2 regions of the Actinoplanes lobatus genome follow, and region 2 is predicted to be linked to the other one. Evidence: riboswitches for the same ligand, from Rfam matches in the RefSeq annotation. Region 2 holds a riboswitch; the other holds the start of a gene.
What was found. Region 2 has a riboswitch for glycine ahead of gcvP (aminomethyl-transferring glycine dehydrogenase). Riboswitches for the same ligand answer to the same signal wherever they lie in the genome.
Positions count from the first base shown of each region.

Region 1: it holds a riboswitch for glycine, as region 2 does, so the genes downstream of both, gcvT (glycine cleavage system aminomethyltransferase GcvT) here and gcvP (aminomethyl-transferring glycine dehydrogenase) in region 2, are expected to answer to the same signal.

Region 1 is NZ_JACHNC010000001.1:7,521,075-7,524,477, forward strand. It holds gene gcvT (glycine cleavage system aminomethyltransferase GcvT) at 260-1,309, opposite strand; glycine riboswitch at 1,437-1,532, opposite strand; gene BJ964_RS34340 (hypothetical protein) at 1,597-2,061, opposite strand; gene BJ964_RS34345 (M48 family metallopeptidase) at 2,176-3,403, shown strand, end outside.
Region 2 is NZ_JACHNC010000001.1:7,785,290-7,788,692, forward strand. It holds gene gcvP (aminomethyl-transferring glycine dehydrogenase) at 1-1,275, opposite strand, end outside; glycine riboswitch at 1,353-1,436, opposite strand; gene mgrA (L-glyceraldehyde 3-phosphate reductase) at 1,486-2,481, shown strand; gene BJ964_RS35755 (nucleotidyltransferase domain-containing protein) at 2,499-3,170, shown strand; gene BJ964_RS35760 (nucleotidyltransferase domain-containing protein) at 3,174-3,403, shown strand, end outside.

The sequences.
Region 1 (3,403 bases), 260 kb from region 2:
CCCCTCGCCCATGTCGCACACCAGGTACCGCGACAGGGTCGCGGTGTCCGTGTCCCGTTTCGTGCGCTCTCGTCGGCTTGTCTGCTGACACGGATTCCAGAGTCCGGCGCTGAGGAAGCACGCCGGAGTGGGTCGACTGTCTCATGTGCAACGTAGTCACCTCCTTCAAGGTGTCTCGGGCTGGTCAGCCGTCCCCTCCACACCGAACTCGCTGACGCGAGCTCGGTCCTTCAGGGCCGAGAAGCTGACGGTCGGCTCCTCAGCGGGTACGACGGTAGAAGGGCAGGGCGACGACCTCGGCGTCCACCCGGGTGCCGCGGATGTCGACGGCGAGTTTCGTTCCCGGTACGGCCAGAGCGGCCGCCACCTGGGCCATCGCCACCGGATGGCCGAGCGTGGGGGAGAGGGCGCCACTGGTCACCACACCCACATCCGTGCCCTCGTGCAGCACCCGGTAACCGGCCCGGGGCGCCCGGCGGCCCTCCGTCACCAGCCCGGCGAGCAGCGTCCCCGGACCCGCGGCGGCCACCGACCGCAACGCCGCGGCGCCCACGAAGTCCGTCTTGTCCAGGGCCACCACCCGGCCCAGCCCGGCATGGAACGGGGTCGAGCGCACCGACAGCTCGTGGCCGTACAGGGGCATCCCGGCCTCCAGGCGCAACGTGTCCCGGCAGGCCAGCCCACAAGGACGGGCACCACGCGCGGCCGCCCACTCCCAGATCGCCGGGGCGTCGCCGGCCGAGCAGTAGATCTCGAAACCGTCCTCGCCGGTGTAGCCGGTACGGGCCAGCAGCACCTCCCGGCCGTCCAGCCGGTCCGGGCGGATGCCGTAGTAGGGCAGGTCAGCGCCGGTGCCGAGCACGTCCAGCGACATCGGGCCCTGCACCGCGATCAGGACGCCGGGCTGTTCGTCGACGCGTACGTCGTACCCGTTGGCATGCTCGCCCAGCATGGCCCGCACCACCGCGGCGTTGGCGGCGTTCGCCACCACCAGGAACTCCCGCTCGGCCAGCCGGTAGACCACCAGATCGTCGAGAACCCCGCCGTTGGTGTGGCACAGCATCGTGTACTTGGCGCGACCCACCTTCACCGCCGACATCCGGCCGACCAGAGCCCAGTCCAGGAAGGCGGGATCGCCGGACACCCGGATCCGGCCCATGTGGCTCAGATCGAACAGGCCCGCGCCGTCCCGGACCGTGTGATGCTCGGCCAGATCACTGCCGTAGCGCAGCGGCATCGACCAGCCGGCGAAATCGGTGAAGGACGCGCCCAGGCGGGAATGGACGTCGAACAGCGCGGTGCGTCTCACGAAGGAGGCTCCTGTGGTAGCGGGTGGGCCTCCCTCGCTCTGTCATGGGGCCTGAGAGGTTCACCGCCGAGGCGGTTTGCACCGTGGGCGCGGACCGCTGGCGGCGGACCGACTTTCCAGAGTCGCCTGACCGGTCGCGGTACCTGAGCCTGAGAGATTCTGAGGGAGAAGTTGCTCCTTCGGCGCCCCGCCACCAGGGTGGGGACTCTCCCGCGACGGTTGCAGCGGCGAAGTTTTCGGTTGTCTCGCGAACCTATCCGGCCCCGAACACGACGGTCAACCCGGGGTCAGAGATCGGTGACGTGGCCGTGGTCGGCGAACGCCTCCACCGCCACCACCAGCCGGTCCAGGAAATACGCCAGGTCGTCGCCCACTCGTTCGGCGCCGACGTCGTTCGAGACAAAAACCCCATCGATGTACGCGAGACCCTGCAGCCGGAGGACGCGGCCGTCGGCGAGGGTGCGGACGTACTGGTCGCCGCCGCCGTTGCTGCCGAAGACGACGATCTCCGCGTCGTCGAGCCGGTCCGGCCGGTCGACGGGCGTCGGCGGGTAGAGGAAGTAGCCGTTGCCGATGTCCGGCAGGGAGATCGGGCCGACCTCGCGGAAGAGGGTGATCAGATCGTCCGGCATCCACGGCATGGTCCGGTCGAGGTCCGGCGCCGGTGGGCCGACCTGCTGCTCGTCGACCTCGTACGGGAAGGTCGCTCGGCTCGTCGCGTTCTTCAGCCGAGCCGCCCAGTCGCCATTCATCAGCGTTAACCTAGCGCGTGAGTTTTGATCTCTACGTGTGGCACGACCCTCCCAGCGGGCCGGGGCGCCGGACGGCTTGATCAACAAGCCCATGATCAGGCAAGATCCACGGCCGTGACAGCGACCCCCGCCATCCCGTCCTCCGCCTGCCCGCGATGCACGGAAGCCACCGTCACCATCGGTCTGCGCCAGCCGTGGTGCCCGGCCTGTGACTGGAACCTGGACCAGGAGACGCCGGTCCTGTTCGGCTGGCGATGGGTCGACCGCCGGTTGCACCGGGTGGCGAGCCGCCTGACCGAAGCACAGTTCGCCGGCATCGCCGACGGGCCGCTGTCGCCCCGGACGATGACGGTGGCCCGGGCGACCACCCTGACGGCGGCGGTCGTGCTGCTCCTCGGCGTGTTCGCCCTCGGGGCACTCGGCCTCTGGATGCTCTTCGCCGACTTCTTCGGGCTGCTCACGGTGCTTGGCGTCGTCCTGCTCGGCGTGGCCTACCTGCTGCGGCCGCGCCTGGGGCGGCTGTCCGCCCTGGCCGGCCAGGGCGTCATCGTGGAGCCCGGCCAGGCGCCGCACCTGTACGAACTGGTCGAACGCGTCGCCGTCGCGGTCGGGGCGCCGAAACCGCAGGTGCTGATGATCGGATCAGACCTGAACGCGTTCACCACCGCGGTCGGCGTACGCCGCACCCGGGTGCTCTGCCTCGGACTGCCGCTGTGGGCGACCCTCGAACCGCAGGAACGGGTGGCGCTGCTCGGCCACGAACTGGGTCACTTCGTGAACGGTGACATCCGGCGCGGCCCGCTGACACAGGTCGCCGAGTCGACCCTGGGCGAGATCGCCCGGCTCTTCGAGCCTGTCGCGGCGCCGAACAACGGCGGGTTCATCGAATACGTGGCCTCGATCCTCGCCTGGGTGTTCGGCAAGATCGTCTCCGGTGTGGCCCGGGCGCTGCAGTTGCTGCTCGTGTGGACGAGCCAGCGGGACTCGCAACGCGCGGAATACCTGGCCGACGAGATGGCCGCACGGGCAGGCGGCACGGACGCGGCGCTCGGCCTGGCGAACCACCTGGTGGCACTGGTGCCGATCGACACCGTGGTGCGCCGCGAAGCCCGCGCCGGCAACGGCATGGCGGCCTGGTACGACGCGACGCGCGCCGCGAGGGCGAACCTCCGGGAGAGTCTGCCGTTGCTGCGCCGGATCTCGTGCCACAGGGAGGTCTCGTTGTTCGCCTCGCACCCGCCCAGCGGGTTCCGCGTCGCGATGCTCGAACGGCGCCCCCGGCAGAGCGCCGCGGTGACACTCACCGACGGCGACGCCGCCCGCATCGACGCCGAACTCGCCG
Region 2 (3,403 bases):
CTCGGACGCGGTGGTGGTCTCGTCGCAGGAGACCGACACGTGGTCGGCGTCGACGAGGCGCAGGTCGATGCCGTACTTGGCGGCCGCGTCCAGGACGGCCTCGGCCTTGCCGGGGACGCGGGCGAGCACGGTGTCGAAGAAGTGGTCGTACACCACGGTCACGCCGTCGACGGTGCGCAGGCCGGCGGCCACGCGGGCGGCGTGCCCGTGAGTGCGGGCCGCGATGGCGCGCAGCCCGGCCGGGCCGTGGTAGACCGCGTACATGCTGGCCATGACGGCGAGCAGCACCTGCGCGGTGCAGATGTTGCTGGTCGCCTTCTCCCGGCGGATGTGCTGCTCACGGGTCTGCAGGGCGAGCCGGTAGGCCTGGTCGCCGTCGGCGTCCTTCGAGACGCCGACCAGACGCCCGGGAAGCGACCGCTCCAGGCCGTTGCGCACCGCCAGGTAGCCGGCGTGCGGGCCACCGAACCCCAGCGGTACGCCGAAGCGCTGCGTGGTGCCGGCCGCGATGTCGGCGCCGATGTCCCCGGGCGAGCGCAGCAGGGTCAGCGCCAGCAGGTCGGCGGCGACCGTGACCAGGGCGCCCGTGACGTGGGCGGCCTCGACCAGGGCGGCGTGGTCCCGGATCTTGCCGGAGGCGCCCGGGTATTGCAGGTGCAGCCCGAAGTAGTCGTCCGGCAGCTGCTCGCCGCCGTCGAGGTCCACGAGGTGGATGACGATGCCGAGCGGTTCGGCCCGGGTCCGCAGCACCGACAGCGTCTGCGGGAACGTGTCGGCGTCCACCGCGTACACGTTGCTCTTGTTCTTGGCGGCGCGGCGCGCGAGGGTCATCGCCTCGGCGACCGCCGTGGCCTCGTCGAGCATCGACGCGTTGGCCGTGACCATCCCGGTCAGGTCGGTGACCATGGTCTGGAAGTTGAGCAGCGCCTCCAGGCGGCCCTGGCTGATCTCCGGCTGGTACGGCGTGTAGGCCGTGTACCACGCCGGGTTCTCCAGCACGTTCCGCTTGATCACCGCCGGGGTGACCGTGCCGTAGTAGCCGAGCCCGATCATCGGGGTGGCCACCACGTTGCGCCCCGCGATGCCGCGCAGCTCGGCGATCGCCTGCTCCTCGGAGATGCCGGCCGGCAGATCGAGTGATCCGTCGAACCGGATGGAGGAGGGGATCGCGGCGTCCATGAGTTCCTCGACCGAGCCGTACCCCACCGTCTTGAGCATGTGGGACTGCTCGTCCGGGCCGGGGCCGATGTGCCGGGAAACGAACGGGGACGTCATGGGCGACTCCAGAACGTGAGAAGGTCGAGGATCAACCTCCCCCTCTGTCATACCCACACCGCGGCATTTCAGAGTCGCCTGCCCACGCGGTCCTTTTGCCTGAAAGTTTCCGGGGAGGAGTTGCCTCTTCGGCGCCCAAGGGTCTCTCCCGCGTGCTCCCCCAACCTACCAGCGCACGGGGGTGGGTCCGGGAGTCCTAGGGTGTGCGATGTGACGTACTTCCCTGCCGCCGACCGCTACCGCGAGATGATCTACCGTCGTGCTGGTCGCAGTGGCCTCAAGCTTCCCGCCATCAGCCTCGGCCTCTGGCACAACTTCGGTGACTCCCGCCCCATCGACCGTCAGCGCGCCATCGTCCGCCGCGCCTTCGACCTCGGGGTCACCCACTTCGACCTGGCCAACAACTACGGGCCGCCGCCGGGCAGCGCGGAGACCAAGTTCGGCGCCATCCTCAACACCGACCTCAAGCACCACCGCGACGAGCTGGTCATCTCGTCGAAGGCCGGCTACACGATGTGGGACGGCCCGTACGGCGACTGGGGCTCCCGCAAGTACCTGGTCTCGTCGCTGGACCAGTCGCTGAAGCGGATGGGCCTCGACTACGTCGACGTCTTCTACCACCACCGGCCCGACCCGGAGACCCCGCTCGAGGAGACGATGACCGCCCTGGACGCCATCGTGCGCTCCGGGAAAGCGCTCTACGTCGGCATCTCCAACTACCGGTCCGAGCAGGCCGCCCTGGCCGCCGACCTGCTCCGTGAGCTGGGCACGCCGCTGCTGATCCACCAGCCGTCCTACTCGATCCTGAACCGGTGGATCGAGCACGACCGGCTGCTCGACACCCTCGAGGCGGCCGGGGCGGGGTGCATCGCGTTCAGCCCGCTCCAGCAGGGTCTGCTCACCGACCGTTACCTGACCGGCATCCCGGAGGACTCGCGGATCCGCACCAGCGTGTTCCTCAACGAGAGCGCCCTGGACAAGAACACCCTGGCGCGGCTGCACACGCTCGACGACATCGCGAAGCGGCGCGGGCAGTCGCTGGCCCAGATGGCGCTGGCGTGGGCGCTGCGCGACGAGCGGATGACCAGCCTGATCATCGGCGCGTCCAGCGTCGAGCAGCTGGAGAACAACATCGCCGCCCTGGGCAGGATCGGCTTCGACCAGAGCGAGCTGGACGAAATCGACGCGACGGTGCTGGACCTGTAGACGTACGCTCCGGGCTCATGATCGAGTTCGTGCAACGGCACACGGCCCTCGCGGTCGTGGTCGGCTCCCGTGCCTATGGACTTCACCGGCCGGATTCCGACCACGACCGGCGGGGTGTGTTCGTGGCGCCGACCCGCGCCTTCTGGTCCCTGGACAAGCCGCCCACCCATCTGGACGGGCCGGCCGAGGAGCAGTTCTCGTGGGAGATCGAGCGGTTCTGCACGCTCGCGGCGCAGGGTAACCCGACGGTGCTCGAAGTGCTGTGGTCGCCGCTCGTCACGGACCGAACCGTCGACGGCGACGCCTTGCTCGCGGAGCGAAAGGCGTTCCTCTCCACCAGGGTGGCCGACACCTACGGCGCCTATGCGCGCGACCAGCTCGCCAAGGTGGCGTCCCGGCACGCCCGAACGGGGGAGATCAACTTCAAGCAGGCGATGCATATGATCCGCCTGCTTCTCGCCGGGGCGCACGTGCTGCGTACCGGGGAGGTCCTGGTCGACGTCACCCACCTGCGCGGCGAACTGCTCGCCGTGCGTAACGGCGACGTGCCGTGGCCGGACGTGGCCGCCTGGGCCGAGCACTTGCAGGCCGACCTCAGCGTTGCGGCGGCCGGCACCGCGCTGCCGGAGAAGCCGGACCGCGACCGCATCGATTCAGTGCTCGTGGGCGTACGCGAAAGGAATCTGTAGACAGTGACCGTCGATGTCCCGTCGTGGGCCGGCGAGGCCGCCGCCTCCCTGCCCTATCCCCTGCTCTTCGCCACCGTGAGCGGGGCGCACCTCTACGGTTTCGCGTCGGTCGACTCGGATCTCGACCTGCGGGGCGCGCACGTGCTGCCGCCGGACGAGGTGGTCGGCTTGCGAACAGGACCGGACACGCTCCAGGACGGCGGTGTCCGCGACGGCGTGGAGCTCGACGTGGT